DNA from 4 places in the Bacillus sp. SYZHCR11 genome. Region 4 is predicted to be linked to each of the others. Evidence: riboswitches for the same ligand, from Rfam matches in the RefSeq annotation. Region 4 holds a riboswitch; each other region holds the start of a gene.
The links. Region 4 has a riboswitch for thiamine pyrophosphate ahead of thiC (phosphomethylpyrimidine synthase ThiC). Riboswitches for the same ligand answer to the same signal wherever they lie in the genome.
Positions count from the first base shown of each region.

Region 1: linked by a shared signal. The riboswitch ahead of tenA (thiaminase II) and the one ahead of thiC (phosphomethylpyrimidine synthase ThiC) in region 4 are both predicted to bind thiamine pyrophosphate.
Region 2: linked by a shared signal. The riboswitch ahead of AC2CGA_RS04360 (ECF transporter S component) and the one ahead of thiC (phosphomethylpyrimidine synthase ThiC) in region 4 are both predicted to bind thiamine pyrophosphate.
Region 3: linked by a shared signal. The riboswitch ahead of AC2CGA_RS03335 (acetylornithine deacetylase) and the one ahead of thiC (phosphomethylpyrimidine synthase ThiC) in region 4 are both predicted to bind thiamine pyrophosphate.

Region 1 is NZ_JBXUND010000001.1:1,149,346-1,153,545, forward strand. Features, by position in the region: gene thiO (glycine oxidase ThiO) at 1-454, opposite strand, end outside; gene tenI (thiazole tautomerase TenI) at 438-1,055, opposite strand; gene tenA (thiaminase II) at 1,033-1,740, opposite strand; TPP riboswitch at 1,828-1,936, opposite strand; gene AC2CGA_RS05190 (monovalent cation:proton antiporter family protein) at 1,990-3,834, opposite strand; gene prpE (bis(5'-nucleosyl)-tetraphosphatase PrpE) at 4,062-4,200, shown strand, end outside.
Region 2 is NZ_JBXUND010000001.1:1,004,742-1,008,941, reverse strand. Features, by position in the region: gene AC2CGA_RS04365 (ABC transporter ATP-binding protein) at 1-1,029, opposite strand, end outside; gene AC2CGA_RS04360 (ECF transporter S component) at 1,016-1,615, opposite strand; TPP riboswitch at 1,797-1,910, opposite strand; gene AC2CGA_RS04355 (glycoside hydrolase family 18 protein) at 2,059-3,321, shown strand; gene AC2CGA_RS04350 (transcriptional regulator SplA domain-containing protein) at 3,412-3,549, shown strand; M-box (ykoK) riboswitch at 3,656-3,821, shown strand; gene mgtE (magnesium transporter) at 4,056-4,200, shown strand, end outside.
Region 3 is NZ_JBXUND010000001.1:760,190-764,389, reverse strand. Features, by position in the region: gene sigG (RNA polymerase sporulation sigma factor SigG) at 1-584, shown strand, start outside; gene AC2CGA_RS03340 (ABC transporter ATP-binding protein) at 713-1,510, shown strand; TPP riboswitch at 1,515-1,619, shown strand; gene AC2CGA_RS03335 (acetylornithine deacetylase) at 1,693-2,973, shown strand; gene AC2CGA_RS03330 (YlmC/YmxH family sporulation protein) at 3,034-3,285, shown strand; gene pgeF (peptidoglycan editing factor PgeF) at 3,440-4,200, shown strand, end outside.
Region 4 is NZ_JBXUND010000001.1:1,411,284-1,415,483, reverse strand. Features, by position in the region: tRNA gene AC2CGA_RS06575 (tRNA-Gln) at 3-74, shown strand; tRNA gene AC2CGA_RS06570 (tRNA-Gly) at 128-202, shown strand; tRNA gene AC2CGA_RS06565 (tRNA-Cys) at 209-279, shown strand; tRNA gene AC2CGA_RS06560 (tRNA-Leu) at 287-375, shown strand; tRNA gene AC2CGA_RS06555 (tRNA-Leu) at 622-703, shown strand; gene AC2CGA_RS06550 (Na+/H+ antiporter NhaC family protein) at 895-1,419, shown strand; gene AC2CGA_RS06545 (Type 1 glutamine amidotransferase-like domain-containing protein) at 1,457-2,155, shown strand; TPP riboswitch at 2,205-2,315, shown strand; gene thiC (phosphomethylpyrimidine synthase ThiC) at 2,437-4,200, shown strand, end outside.

The sequences.
Region 1 (4,200 bases), 260 kb from region 4:
AGTACGGTTCGACATGGACATCGTCTTTTATAAGACTTGCGCCGAGAATGTCTTTTGAAGCGTAAGGCTCTTTTTCAAGGGCATCTTCCGCTGAAAGCCAAGTGACGGAAGGCAGATCATCCATCTTCCGTAAACGGGCGATATCTTCTTCGGTATACGCCAGTTTAAGCATTCCGCCGTTATGGCGCCTGATGTCAATGCCGCTAGCTTCCTCAAGCTCTTGCCCCGCCGCTTCATACAGCCTTTGACTGTGCATGGCAAAATTAAAAAACGCATCCCGGTTTTCACATTCCGCATGAGCGCCCAGCATTCCCACGGCAGCGCTTGTCGTTTTTCGGCCGACTTCTCCAGCTTCAAACAAGACAACGTTCTGCTGCGTCTTCGCCAGCTCATAAGAAATGGCGCACCCGATAATTCCGCCGCCGATCACCGCCGTATCATAGTGCTTCTTCATAATCGGCCTCCCTTACCGCGCGTGCATACCGTTTTGCCGCCTCCTCGGGATTTTCAGCTGAGAAAATGCCTGACATGACGGCAATTCCGTCCGGCTTCGCCTGCTTTGTGTGTCCGATCGTCTGCAGTGTCATTCCGCCGATTGCGATAACGGGGATGGAAAGCGTGCGTTTGATCTCTGAAAGCAGGCTGATGCCTCTTGCTTCAAGTCCTTGTTTACATTCGGTTTCAAATATATGGCCGAACACCACATAATCCGCATCTTCCTTTTCAGCTTGGATGGCTTCTTCCAGCGAATGAACCGAACGTCCGATATGAAGATGGGGAAATCTGCTTCGCACCTGCTTTACGGAAAAGCTGCGGGACGGAAGCTGAACACGGTGTATGTTGGCAAAAAGCGCGATATCCGCCCTGTCATTGATGATCAATTTGTCCTTATCCGCACCGCCCTTTTTCAAAAGGGACAAAAGCTGCATGATCTCTCCCGCTGTTTTATCCCGCTCACGGATATGGATAAAGCTCACTTCGCGCTGAATCGATAGAATATCCTCGGCCAGCTCGGCAACGGGTTTGCGATTATCAGTTACCGCGTGCAGCTCCAAAGGATTCCACCTCTTTTCCGTCCTTCTCGGACCAGCCTTCTTTTTGATAAGCCATTCCCCAAAATTGATATTCATAATAGCTTGAAATCACAAAATTCTCTTTCATTTTCGCGCGGATTTCCTCTGTGCTGTTTTCAGCAATCTCGTCAAAACGGCTGATCTGTTCTTCGACCTGCTGTCTGAACCAGTCTCCGCCGTATGTACCGATCCATTTTTCATAAATCGGATGCTCCGGTTTGCACTCTTTTAGGTGTTCGCCGACTTCATAATAAAGCCAATAACAAGGCAGAAGCGCAGCTAATATTTCTCCAAAATTGCCGCTCATCACCGATCTGTACATATGAGACGTATAAGAATAGGCGGTCGGTGCCGGTTTAAATGCTGCACGCTCTTCTTCCGTAATTCCTAAAAGCTCCGTAAACTCGCGGTGCAGCGCCATTTCCGCTTCATATGTCCCTTGAGCGTGGCCCGCCATCCTGCCCGTCGTAAACAAGTCTTCGGCATATGCGGCGCCGAACGCCTGAACTTTTGCAAAATGCGTCAAATAGTAGGAATCTTGCAGCACGTAATAGCTGAAACGGTCTATCGGCAGGCTTCCGTCACCGATTCCCGTTACAAACGGATGAACAAAACTTCCGTCCCACCATTCGGCAGCCGCCTGTCTGCATTCTTCAGAAAATGTCATCATGTCTTCCCCCCTGATAAAATAAAAAAACCACTTTCCCGCATCGGAAAAGTGGTTTGGAATTTAAATGGATAAAAGGAACCCCAAAAAAATACCGCTCCACTTCCCTACGCAGGTCTGAACCTGTTCAAGTTATGAGGGTCTAAAAGTCTCACTTTTATCTCAGCCCTTATGAAGGACACCCCTAGTGGTCATACGATTAATGATTTATTTGTTATGCCTTCTATATTATCACGAATTGCAATTTGGTCAAGCTTCAAGGATTTTTCTCAGTTCTGACACGTAGTTGCGCGAGCCTGTGACGATGAGACGGTCTCCTGTTTTCAGCCGTGTGTCTCCGTGCGGAACGATGCTGTCCACACCTCTGAAAATCCGGACGAAAATCACATCGCCCATCAGCGGAAATTCCCGCAGAATGATGCCGTTATACGCCGGGTTTTCCAGATTGATCTGATATAACGAAGACTCCTCATTCGTCAGGAGGCTCATCACGCCCGGCGCCTCAATTAACGCGCGCAGCAGCGTTTTTGTAGACAGAAGGATAGAAAAAATACTGATGCCCTCTTCTTTCAGTTTTGTTTCATGCTCAACCGAGCCGACGCTTGCGATGATACGCTCAGTCCCTTTCTCTTTCGCCAGTAAGGCGATTTCAGCGTTCACATCTTCATTTCCCGTCGCCACGACAAGAATATCCGTTTTGAAAATACCGTGCGACTCAAGCGTGCCGGGCTCGTAATCAGAAATCGTGTCAACCGAAAAAACGGATTCCGCAAGCGTTTCCCCGGCATTTTCCTGATACACATGGACGACCCGTACTTCATATTCCTCCTCAGGCAATTCCAGCGTAACCGGGAGCGTCATTTGGTTGGCGCCGATAAATGTAATGCGCTTTTTTTCCTGCGGCGCGCTATGCCGTTTGAATAATTTCTTAAAGCCGATCGGCGTGATGATGCTGGCAATAACCGCAACTAAAGTCAGCGCGCCGGACATATTGGCGCTGATAATGTGGAGCCTTTCTCCGATCGTAGCCGCCGCGATAACAAGCGACAGCGTCGACGTCAGCAAAAAGCCCGAAGCAAACACGGTTCTTTTGTCGTACCATTTCTTTAAATAAAACACCGGGAACATTTTGCTGATAAACAGCGCAAGCAGAAGCAGCGGAATCATCGTTAATGTTTTCGGATCTTGGAAAAGCGTCCAAATATCCAATTTCACCCCGACCATGACGAAAAAGATCGGAATTAAAAACCCGTAGCCGAAGGAATCCAGCTGTTCCACCATTTCTTTATTCGGAGACAGAAGCGATACCAGAACGCCTGCCAAAAACGCGCCGAGAATATTTTCCGCCCCGAGAGATTCCGATAAAGCGACAAGCACGATAATCAGTGTGAAAATGGCTCTCGTGCCGATCTGCACAGTGCCTTTAGACATCGACTGCACAAATGAACGGTGTTTAAAGATCCTGCCGAAGAAATACAGCACGACCCCCGCTGCAAAGAGAATCAACAGAAGCCACATATTTCCGCTGTCTTCTCCGTAAAGAGAAGAGAAGAAAGCGAGCAGAATCATTGTAGCCAAGTCTGCGATAACGGCGACAAGCAGGATGATCTGGCCGATATTGGAGTTCATGATCCGTTCTTCCTTTAAAGTCGGAACCACCACACCGAGTGATATTGTTGAAATAATAAGCGTCATTAAAAATGCGTTTTGAATAAAACCGGCTAATACAAAGGCATAGGACAGCAGCAATGATAAAATAAAGATGCCGAAAAAGATAATCAGCGCGGCAGAAAACGTGTTGGGCGCTTCCTTGCCGTTCGGAAGGAATTGTTTTTTCTTCCCTTTCTCAAATGAAGAAAAATCAATTTCCAAGCCGCTTAAAAACATTAAAAAGATAAAGCCGAGAACAGACAGCGTCTCCAGCCACGTGTCTCCCTGAACGACAAGATTCAGGCCGCTTTTTCCGATAATAAGCCCCATGATGATCTCCGCGACGACGACGGGGATGCTGAGCTTAAACCGATGTAAAAGGAGCGGCGTCAAAAAAGCGACGATCAGAACGACGACTAAAGATGCGACTGATGTGTGTTCCATTTGTAAATACCTCCTTAAAACAAGGGTTATAAAAGCCCGCTTTAAGCGGACGAAACCTTACTTTTTTTAAAAACATAACGCATATTCTAACAAGGCTGAACGCGAAAAAAAAGTGATAAGGCTTTATTTCTTCAATTCTTTTTTTAATTTGTACCAAAACAGCGTAATTAGGTATAGGAATTAGCCCCATAATAAATAAAAAACCGTTAATAAGGAGGCTGAAACGAATGGCTTATGACATCATCAGCGATATACACGGATGTTATGACGAAATGATCGCCTTAATGCAAAAGCTCGGATATGAAGTGAAAGACGGAACGCCCGTCCATTCTGAAGGCAGAACGCTTGTCTTTGCGGGGGATTTAA
Region 2 (4,200 bases), 410 kb from region 4:
ACGGATGAGCTTGGCCGCGGCAGAAAGGAGCGTGGATTTTCCTGTTCCGTTAGGGCCGGCAATCGCGGTGATTGATCCTTTTTTTACGGAAAAGCTCACATCCTGAAAAATGACGTCTGCTCCTCTTGAGAATGACAGCTCGTGAACGCTCAGCGCGTCTTCTGCCGAAAGCGCGGCGGGCCGGGGTTCGGGCAGAGATGGCACAGGTTCGTGAAACAGATTTTCTTTACACAATGTAAAAGGAATGCTGACGTGCTCCTGCAATGAGATCACACGCGGAATCGGAATGCCGAGCTGCATCAGCTCTTCAATCTTTGTTTCAAAGATAACATCCGTCTCTCCGTCCATCACCTTCTGACCTGTTTCGTCAAGGACAATCGTCCTGTCCATCCACGGCGCCCAGTGATCAAGCTGATGTTCGATAACGAGAAGGCCGAAGCCTTTTTTTGCTTGAAGATCTTTGATCAGCCGCACTAATTCACGTGCCGAATATGGATCAAGCTGTGCCGTCGGTTCGTCCAAAATAATGAGTTCCGGTTCCATCGCAATGATACAGGCAAGCGCCACTTTTTGTTTTGAACCGCCTGACAGCGAAGCGATCGTTCGCGTTTTCAGATGAGTGATCTCTAATTTTTCTAAAACGTCATCGATGATTGCGTCCATATCTTCTTTTGTATATTGCAAATTTTCCAGGCCGAAGGCGATTTCATCTTCAACCGTCAGCATGCAAAACTGCTGGTCCGGATCTTGAAACACGACGCCGATGGATCTGGCGGCGGGTTCTGTCAGGTGTGAAAGAGGTGTTCCGTATAAAGAAACGGTTCCCGATTGAACCCCATCGCATGCTTCCGGGTACAGACCGTTTAAACAGAGAGCGAGCGAGCTTTTGCCGCATCCGCTCGGCCCGAGCAATAAAGCCCGCTCTCCTTTGCGGAGCTGAAAGGACACGTTTTGAAAAATCGGCTTTTCATCCTGATCATAAGAAAAGGTAAGACGGCCGGCGGATAGAAGGGGTTCAGATGCCTGCATCTTGGTTCACCTGTTTCTTTTTCTTCTTGAATTGTTTTCCGAGCGCCATGCCGTTCAGCACTCCTGTGTAAGCCAGCGCATCACTGATTGCTTTGCCGAGAAGGCCGGCAAGAAGCGCACCTGAGACCAGACGGATGAGAAGCATGACGGCTAATAAACCCGGATTCAAAACAGAGTATCCGGAAACGAACAAGTCATAAATGAAGCTTGTCACAGAAGACCCCATACCGGATAAAAGAAGCACGGGCAGGGTATACACCCGCCAGCGTGTCGCTAAAAAGACCGCTTCCGCACCGATTCCCTGTGCGATCCCGATCAGAATCACCATCGGTCCTGACGGATTTCCGAGTAAGCACTCCACAAACGCGGCGATGATTTCAGAAACGAGAGCCGCTCCCGGTTTTTGAATAATGTACGCGGCAATCACCGAGACGATAAACCAGATACCGTAAATCGGTTCGTAGCTCATCCGGCCGAAAAATCCTGCCGCTATATTACTTGCATGAGTTGATACTAAATAAATGACAGCAAATACAACACTGATGACGGACATGACGACAATTTCTCTCATTTTCCAATTTTTCATTGTGATCTCCTGCTTTCTTATCGATAGTCGTATGTATGAAAGAGTTGATTTTACGAAAGACGATTGATCGTAAGTTTCATATTGCGGTGTCCTCCCCCGTTTTTTAATGAAAAATAAAAAACTGCATATCCGAGGGAATATGCAGCAGCAGAACGAAAACGCATGGGGAAAAAACCTGCGCTCCGGTCAATCTGCACTTCCCCACGCTGGTATTATCCAGATCGGGTTATAAGGGATCAAAACACGCCTGCCGCATGTTTTATCTCAGCCGATAACAGCACCCCTAGTGCGTTTCCTATACAGTTTTTTATGATGACATCATCATAGTTGATCATGTCTGATTTGTAAACAGCCTTTCTCCGAACAGAGTTTGGAATCGGACCGGAAGATCATTCATAAAGATAAGAAGAGCCCTTTTGATCAAAAGGAAACGGAGGACATCTATGTTTGTTCATACAGTGCAGTCTGGCGACTCGTTATTTTCCATCAGCAGAAAGTACGGATACCCTGTTGACAGCATCAGAAGCGTCAACGGGCTTGAGGAAACGAATATCGTTCCGGGGCAGGCGCTTTTAATCCCTCTTAATGAATATACGGTTCAGCCGAATGATACGTATGCCGTTATCGCAGGTAAGGCTTATGTGCCGCAGATGCAGCTGATGCAGGCAAACCCGGATATTCCGCCGAACCGGCTGCGGACGGGTATGAAAGTGAAGATCCCTGATATCTCTAACTATCTTGCGGGAACCCTGCAATTTTATGTCATTCGGACGCCTGAAGCGGATAGAGAGCTGATTAATGATTTTGCGCCGTATTCTTCGGCGATTTCTTTGTTTGAATATCATTTCGGCCCGAATGGAGATATCATAAACGATTTAAACGACAGAACCGCAATAGAAACCACATGGCAGAACAGAGTGCGCCCGCTTGCCGTCATTACGAATCTGACAGAAGGGGGATTCAGTCCGGAATTAGCCCATCAAGTGCTGCAGAATCCGGCGGCAAGAACGAATCTCGTCAACAATATCGTCTCCTTAACGGTAAGAAAGGGATACGGCGGTGTAAATATCGATTTTGAACGGGTCAGAGAAGCTGACAGGGATCTCTTCACAGGATTTCTCCGGCAGTTAAAAACCCGGCTTTCAGAGCATCAGCTCGCGTTAACGATATCGGTTCCGGCGAAAACAAGTGATGCAGTGCCGTGGCTGAGGGGATATGATTACGGCGGAATCGGAGCCGTCGTCGATTATATGTTCATTATGGCGTACGACTGGCACCACGCCGGCAGTGAGCCGGGACCCGTGGCGCCTTTAACAGAGGTCAGGCAAACGATCAATTTTGCCATCAGCAGGGTGCCGAGAAGAAAAGTGATTCTCGGTGTTCCGCTGTACGGGTATGATTGGGTGATTCCGTACCGTCCCGGAACGATCGGATCTGCCATCTCCAATCAGCGCGCCATGGAAACGGCGATGAAGCATCAATCAATGATCCGTTATTCCCAGCAGGAGCGTTCCCCGTACTTCCGGTATACTGATGAAAATGGAAGAACGCATGAAGTGTGGTTTGAGGATGTGCGGAGCATGAGTGAAAAAATGGTTCTCGTTCGGGAGTTCGGACTGCAGGCGATCGGCGCGTGGCAATTAACGCTCGGTTTCAAACCGGGCCCGTGGCTGCTTAGGAACTTTTTTACGATCCGAAAAATATAGCTGCATGTCCCTCTCCGTAAGTGATTTTTTCTTTCCTATGATAACGGAGCTTCTTTTGGACAATCTAAAATTGAGAAGGAGGTCTGTCATATGAAGAAAAGGGAAGAGCAGTATATCAACGAGGCTGAGTATGTACCGCACCCGACAAAAGAAGGGGAATACGCGCTCATGCTGCATGAATCCTATCATTTCCTTTCAGAAGAGGATGAAAGCGATTTGCCGGAATAAAGGCTTTATGCCTTTATTCCGTTTATTTTATAGGCATGTGCTGAAATCACAAATTTAAGGTTGACACATTCCTTTTTTTTCTGTAATCTCAGTGTGTCAATTCAAATAAGAACTTCGTTAGGTGAGGCTCCTGTATGGAGATACGCTGCTGCCCAAAAATGTCCAAAGACGCCAATGGGTCAACAGGAATCATCGACATAAGGTGATTCTTAACGCAGCTGGATGGCTGTCCTATGCCATACAGTGCTAAAGCTCTACGATTGGAGGCCCCGCACGTTTATTTGCCGTGCTTGTTTTCGCCTTCATATCGGAAGGTTTTTTTTATGCCTCAAAACGTACACGACTGAGCATGATAAGGAGGTGCGGAGTATGGATTCTCCCCATTCGAGTATGTCAGAAGAAGTACCCATATACAGCCAGATAACCAGTGACGACATGATGAGGAGACAAACCGCCGCACTTCCCTTGACGGACGGCGCGTCTCCGTAAAGGAGGTACGAGTCCCGATGGTCCAAAACATGACCTATGACGAACTCATATTACGCATTATCATTTTATTGCGGGACGGAAAAATAAAAGAATTCCGAAACATGATAGATGAGCTTCAGCCCTATGACATGGCATTTTTATTTAAAGAAATGCCGGAAAAGC
Region 3 (4,200 bases), 650 kb from region 4:
ACTTATTTCAGGTCGGCTGCATCGGACTAATGAAATCCATTGATAATTTTGACCTAAGCCATAATGTTAAGTTTTCAACATACGCTGTACCGATGATCATCGGAGAAATCCGCAGATATTTGCGGGATAACAATCCGATCCGCGTCTCGAGGTCGCTTCGCGATATCGCATATAAAGCGCTTCAAGTAAGAGAGCGGTTAATCAGTGAGACAAGCAGGGAGCCGACAGCAGAGGAAATCGCCAAAGTTCTTGAAGTGCCCCATGAAGAAATTGTGTTTGCCCTTGACGCCATCCAGGATCCGGTTTCACTGTTTGAGCCGATTTATAATGACGGCGGCGATCCGATCTACGTGATGGACCAGATCAGCGATGAGCGCAACAAGGATACACAATGGATTGAGGAGCTCGCTCTGAAAGAAGGCATGAGAAGACTGAACGAACGGGAAAAAATGATTTTGCGAAAGCGCTTTTTCCAAGGGAAAACCCAAATGGAAGTCGCTGAAGAAATCGGGATATCCCAAGCTCAGGTCTCAAGGCTTGAAAAGGCAGCCATTAAACAAATGAATAAAAATATCCACCAATAACGGAAAAAGCCTTTAAACCTTGTTTAAAGGCTTTTTTCATGCGATGGTTTACGTTTGCAAAAAAGTGATGTATTCTAATGTGTAAAAGTTTTTAGAAAATTTAAATAAAGTAAACGGGGGAAACGGCAATGATTTTACAGCTGGACAGTGTGTCATTAAAAAGAAACGGGAAATGGATTTTGAAAGATATTAACTGGCGCGTCGAGAAAAACGAAAATTGGGTGCTGTACGGATTAAACGGAGCCGGAAAAACGGCTTTGCTGAATATGTTATGCTCTTATTACTTCCCCACTTCAGGAGAGATGCAGGTGCTCGGCCATCAGTTCGGCAAAACAGAGCTCGGTGACAGGCTCAGAAGGAAAATCGGCCTTGTTTCGGCAGGTCTTCAGCACAAATTATATGCCGCGGACTCCGCTTTTGAAATCGCCCTCAGCGGCGCGTACGCCTCAATCGGGCTGTACGAAACTCCGAGTGAGCAGGTAAGGGAAAAAGCGATCGGTCTTCTGAAGGATTTGGGCGCCATCAGTTACGCCGACAGGCGGTACGAAACATTATCACAAGGGGAAAGACAAAGAGCGCTGATTGCGCGGGCGCTTATGGCTGATCCCAAACTGCTGATTTTGGACGAGCCCGTGACGGGTCTTGATTTTATGGCAAGGGAGCAGCTGCTGGACACGATTACGTCGATCGCCGAAAAAGAAAATGCGCCGTCCATCCTTTATGTCACCCATCACGCTGAAGAAATTCTGCCGGTATTTGATCAGGCGCTGCTTTTAAAACAAGGCGAGGTGTTCGCCTCCGGGGAAATCAGGGATATGCTTTCTGACGAGCGGCTTACAGCGTTTTTCGATACGCCTGTCAATGTCTTATGGAACAATGGCCGCCCGTTTTTAACACGTGCAAAAGAGGCATCATCCGTAAAATAACATCAATTCACCCTGGGGGTGCTGCCATGCGGCTGAGAGAGACGTTGTCTCAACCCTTAACGGACCTGATCCGGATCATGCCGGCGGAGGGAAGCGGTGAAAAAAGCGGAGGAAGATCCGTTTTTTACCCGTTTTATTTTAATGAAACGGGTTTTTTGATACAGCCAAAGGGGAGATTTCCAATGCATCAGATTGATATGCTGTTACACCAGGCGGAGAAACGGCGGGGCGATTTAATACAAATAGCTGAAAGGTTGATCGCCTTTCCGACACCGGCTCCGCCTGCAAGAAATACGGCAGAAGCCCAAAAGTGGGTGGCCGGCTTTTTAAAAGAAACGGGCTGCTCGGTCGATATGTGGGATGTGTATCCGGAAGATCCGAATGTAGTCGGTGTTTTAAAAGGGACAGATTCAAGCAGGCATCAAAGCCTGATTTTAAACGGACACATTGATGTGGCAGAAGCCGGGGGCGAAGACTGGAACTCTGACCCGTTTCAGCCGCTCGTAAAAGACGGCATGCTGATCGGAAGGGGCGCCGTTGATATGAAAGGAGGTTTGGCGTGTGTTCTTTTCTCTCTGAAGCTGATCCATGATGCCGGCATTAAGCTTCCGGGCGACCTCATTGTACAGTCTGTAATCGGAGAAGAAGTCGGCGAGGCGGGGACGCTGGAATGCTGCAAACGCGGCTATCACGCGGATTTTGCGGTTGTCGCGGATACGAGCAGCCTGCATATTCAAGGGCAGGGCGGTGTCATCACCGGCTGGATAGAATTGAAAAGCAAACAAACATTTCATGACGGCATGAGGCGCAATATGATTCATGCGGGCGGAGGCACATTCGGAGCGAGCGCCATCGAAAAAATGGCGAAAATCATCACTGCCTTGGGAGAGCTGGAGCGCCACTGGGCGGTAACGAAAAGCTATCCCGGCATTGCGCCCGGCACCAATACGATCAACCCCGCCGTCATTGAAGGCGGAAGACACGCAGCGTTTGTCGCCGATGAATGCCGGTTATGGATCACCGTCCACTTTTATCCGAACGAAACGCACGAACAAGCAGCCGCAGAAATCGAAGACTATATTAATCGTGTCGCTGACAGTGATCTGTGGCTCAAAGAAAACAGGCCGGTGTTCAAATGGGGCGGATCTTCGATGATTGAAGACAGAGGAGAGGTGTTCCCGGCGCTGGAAATCGATCCGGATCATCCGGCAGTTTCTGTCTTGGCTGCATCACACTCTGCCGTCAAAAAACAGGAGCCCGTCATTGATGTTTCCCAAACCGTAACAGACGGAGGATGGCTTTATCAGGCCGGGATTCCGAGCGTCATATACGGCCCCGGCGATTTAAAAAACGCCCACTCCGTAAACGAGGAAGTGTCCGTTGATGAGCTTATGGACTATACGAAAATCATGCTGAGATTTATTCTCGGCTGGTGCAGCCGCAAAAAAGATTGCCCGATGTGACAAGGTTCAGCCCGGCCGTTCATATAATAGGAAAAAGAACGGGCAAAGGGCGTGATACGGATGATCAGCATATCTGAATTTCAAATAAAAGATGTGGTAAACGTGTCGAACGGAAAAAAACTCGGAAGCATCGGGGATATTGATATTAACGTGACAACGGGAAAAATTCAGGCGATTATTTTAGGCGGCAGCGGAAAAGTTCTCGGTTTTTTCGGAAAAGAAGAGGAAATGATCATTCCTTGGCGAAATATAGTTAAAATTGGGGAAGATGTCATCTTAGTGCGTGTAAATGAACCAAAGGGGGGAGCGTAATCCTCCCTTTACTTGTAAAAAGCCGGAAATCTCAATGTTTCCGGCACATTTATTTATCTCATTTTTCAATCAGCCGCTAAACGTATGCTTAAAATTGTGTTAAAATGAGTGGGAAATTACGCTTTTTTAATGTTTGTCGAAAGGTTGGATCTCCATGAATACATATCACCCGTTTAGTCTTACCACCCCCTCGGCACTCATGATAGAAGACTGGAACTGTGTGAATCAGCTTAACACAAAGGTCATCGCCGGATTCACAACGAAAAACGGCGGTGTCAGCAATCCTCCGTATGAGTCATTAAATACCGGATTGCACGTCCGGGACGAAGCTCATGATGTTGTGACAAACCGTGGAGTCATAGCGTCCTTATGCGGTACTGATCTGGATTCCTGGGTGTTCGCCGACCAGACACATGAAAACCGCGTCCGGCGCGTGACAGCCGGGGATAAAGGAAAAGGAGCGAGAGACTATTCTTCCGCATTCCGCGGGACGGACGGGCTCTACACGAAAGATGCGAATCTTTTTTTGGCCCTTTGTTTTGCGGACTGTGTGCCCTTGTATTTTTATGACCCGGTGAAATCCATTATCGGCGCTGCCCATGCCGGATGGAAGGGGACGGTCAAACAAATCGGACGCATCATGACGGAACGCTGGGTAAACGAAGAAGGCTCCCGTTTAACAGATATTCAGGCTGTCATCGGTCCGTCCATCAGCGCGGGAAGTTATACAGTCGACGACCGCGTCATCAATGAAGTGCGGGCGCTGCCCTTTACGGCTGAATCCGCCATATGCGAAACGGAAAAAGGCCAGTATCAACTTGATTTAAAAGAGGTCAACCGTCTTCTTCTGATACATTGCGGCATTCCGGAAGAAAACATTTCAGTCAGCGGATTATGCACCGAACGAGAGCGTGA
Region 4 (4,200 bases):
ATTGGGCTATAGCCAAGCGGTAAGGCAACGGACTTTGACTCCGTCATGCGTTGGTTCGAATCCAGCTAGCCCAGTTGCATTTTTTTGAAAACAACAGCATAAGATGTATTAAGTTCTTTTACATGTTGCGGAAGTAGTTCAGTGGTAGAACATCACCTTGCCAAGGTGGGGGTCGCGGGTTCGAATCCCGTCTTCCGCTCCAAATTACGGCGGCATAGCCAAGTGGTAAGGCAGAGGTCTGCAAAACCTTTATCCCCGGTTCGAATCCGGGTGTCGCCTTTCTATTGCCGGGGTGGTGGAATTGGCAGACACACAGGACTTAAAATCCTGCGGTAGGTGACTACCGTGCCGGTTCAAGTCCGGCCCTCGGCACCAATTTAACTTTGAGCGAATTATGTTAAATTGGTCATCAATTTTCTTATTATAAAACATATATGAGAGTGATTTGCATATTGCAGGTCGCTTTTTTTATATAATAAAAGAGTGAAGACTATCAATATAAGTTTCTTGCTTGTATCGTATATACTGCATTACCATTTGAAAAAACTTCACTAAAACCATTGACACTTTATAAAATGCATGTTATATTTATATACGTCGGTTGAACACGACGGATTACATGCCGGTGTGGCGGAATTGGCAGACGCGCACGACTCAAAATCGTGTTCCTTCTGGAGTGCCGGTTCGACCCCGGCCACCGGTATACAAAGGCTTCTACATATTGTAGAAGCCTTTTTTGTTGTATAAAAATATCTCCAAGGCTTGTGAAAACATGATACCTGCAGCAGGAGGAGCTGAAAAGGAAACACCGATTCGGCCGTGGAGTTAAATCATTCCGATCGGGATTAACACTGTTTCTCAGCTGGTGGGTCGGCCATTCAAAAGCGCGCATTATTGGCAGCGGTTATTGCAGTATTTGCTCTTTTTATGTTTCAGCGTTTTCATGCAGGCGAGCTTGTTACCCATTTTATTAAGGGCGGAAACGAATTGGTCAACGTTATTATTATGTTATCGCTGATTTGGGCCGTAACAGCAGTAGCTGAAAATCTGGGATTCTCGAAATATGTTACTTCTCATTTAACATCATGGAGCCCTCATATGTTTATTGCGCCGTCTCTTTTTATACTGGGGGTTGTTATCTCCTATTTTATCGGGTCATCCTGGGGGACTTGGGGCGCTCGGCGTAACGCTGGCGGTTCAGTTACATACCAGCTTATTATTAGCGAGCGGAACATTTGGTTTGCTTCTCCCCTCAGTGATAATACGGTGTTGGGGATCGATGTTGTGAAGTGTACCCGTTCGAAGCTTGTTCCGGCGATTAACGCCGCGGGGATCTCCGTTGTGTTATACGGTGCGTATTTTTCAGATAACAAATACTTTTTGAAGGCGTTATCCGAAATTGGGATAACGCCTTTTTAATGAGCTGTTATACTTGAGAAAAAAAGAAGTGATGACATTGAAGCAGATTATTGCAATGGGCGGCGGGGGGTTTTCCATGGAGCCGGATCATCTTGTGCTGGATCAGTATATTTTAGAGCAGTCGGCGCGGTCAAAGCCGAAAGTTTGTTTTTTGCCGACGGCAAGCGGAGATTCGGAGAAATATACCGGCAGGTTTTATCAGGCCTTTCAAAAGCTGCGGTGTGAGCCGGATCACTTGTCGCTGTTTAAACCGCCGGGTTCTGATCTCAGATCCTTTCTCATGAAGAAAGATATTATATATGTCGGCGGCGGAAATACGCGCAATATGCTTGTCTTATGGAAAGAGTGGGGGCTTGACCTTATTCTTCGTGAGGCTTGGGAAAACGGCATCATCTTAGCGGGTCTCAGCGCTGGAGCGATTTGCTGGTATGAAGAAGGGGGGACGGATTCAGCGGGGGATTTGCGAGAGTTAACAGCTTTAGGATTTTTGCCGGGCAGCTTTTGTCCGCACTATGACGGAGAATCGGAGCGCCGGCCGGTGTATCACCGTCTGATTTCTGAAAAGAAACTCAGGGAGGGCTATGCCGCTGATGACGGCGCTGCGCTTCATTATAAAGACGGTCAGCTGTTCCGGGCTGTCTCATCCCGGGAAACCGCAAAGGGTTATCGGGTTTTTAATACCGAAGAAGGCGTTCGGGAAACAGAGCTTATGACCATTCCGTTATCTGAATTTTGATAATATGCTTTTTTTTGTACACAACTTATGTTACGATGAGAGCGAAATCAATAGTTACTGGGGGTGCCCGTCTGAGCGGGCTGAGAGAGAAGCGGCGGCTTCTTAACCCTTTGGACCTGATCTGGTTCGTACCAGCGTGGGGAAGTAAAGGTTTTATTATTGTTGAGGAAAACAATAATAGTTTCTTTCTGACTGCAAAATCGGGTTCTTCTTTGAACCCGGTTTTTTTGTGCTGGTGCTGAGCTTGGTTCTGTTATTCAAATGATAAAGGAGAGATTTGTATGCAAAATCAATCAGTACAGCAAGCGAACATTTCCATTATGTCGAGTTTTTCCGGCAGTAAAAAGGTTTATGCAGAAGGTTCTTCGCCCGACATACGAGTGCCGATGCGGGAAATCAGCCTGAGTGCGACTACGGGGGCATTCGGGGAAGAGGAGAATGCGCCGGTCCGTGTTTATGATACGAGCGGACCGTATACAGACCCGGATGTACAGATTGATATTCATGAAGGTCTGGGGGCGCTCCGCACAAAGTGGATTACCGGGCGCGGAGATGTAGAAGAATATAACGGCCGGACCGTGAGACCTGAAGACAACGGCTATAAAAAAGAAGATCATGCTGCCGAATACCCCGGCCTGCAGCGGAAACCGCTTCGGGCCAAGCCGGGGAAAAATGTAACACAATTGCATTATGCGAGAAAAGGCATCATTACGCCGGAAATGGAGTTTATCGCAATTCGCGAGCATGTGTCTCCCGAATTTGTCAGAGACGAGGTAGCCAGCGGCCGGGCGATTATTCCTTCTAACGTCAACCACCCGGAAAGCGAGCCGATGATTATCGGCCGGAATTTTCATGTGAAAATTAATGCCAATATCGGCAACTCGGCTGTTACATCTTCTATCGAAGAAGAAGTCGAAAAAATGACGTGGGCGATTCGCTGGGGCGCCGATACGATGATGGATTTATCCACGGGAAAAGACATTCATACGACGCGTGAATGGATTATCCGCAACTGCCCCGTGCCTGTGGGGACGGTGCCGATTTATCAGGCGCTTGAAAAAGTTAATGGCATTGCCGAGGATTTAACGTGGGACATTTATCGTGACACATTGATTGAGCAGGCGGAGCAGGGCGTGGATTATTTCACCATTCATGCCGGCGTACTGCTTCGTTACGTCCCGTTAACGGCTAAACGCACGACGGGAATCGTATCCCGCGGCGGGGCGATTATGGCGCAATGGTGCCTGGCTCATCATCAGGAAAGCTTTCTGTACACGCATTTTGAAGAAATTTGTGAAATCATGAAGACCTATGATATCGCTTTTTCACTTGGTGACGGGCTTCGTCCGGGTTCGATTGCGGATGCCAATGATGAAGCGCAGTTTGCGGAATTGGAGACTCTCGGAGAATTGACGGAGATTGCGTGGAAGCACGATGTGCAAGTGATGATCGAAGGACCGGGTCATGTGCCGATGCATAAAATTAAAGAAAACATGGACAAGCAGCTGGAAATTTGTAAAGAGGCGCCTTTTTACACGCTCGGCCCATTAACAACGGATATCGCTCCTGGCTATGACCACATTACTTCAGCAATCGGCGCGGCGATGATCGGCTGGTACGGGACGGCGATGCTTTGCTATGTCACGCCGAAGGAGCATTTGGGGCTGCCGAATCGTGATGATGTAAGAGAAGGCGTCATTACGTACAAAATCGCGGCACATGCCGCAGACCTTGCTAAAGGGCATCCGGGTGCACAGATCCGTGACGATGCTCTGTCTAAGGCGCGGTTTGAATTCCGGTGGCGTGATCAATTTCATTTGTCGCTTGATCCTGAAAGAGCAATGGAATATCATGATGAAACGCTGCCGGCTGAAGGCGCAAAAACGGCTCACTTCTGTTCGATGTGCGGCCCGAAGTTCTGCAGCATGAGAATTTCTCAGGATATTCGTGATTATGCGAAGGAAAACGGACTTACTGAAGACGAGGCCGTCAATGAAGGGCTGAAAGAAAAAGCAAAAGAGTTTGCAGAGAAGGGAAGCCGCTTA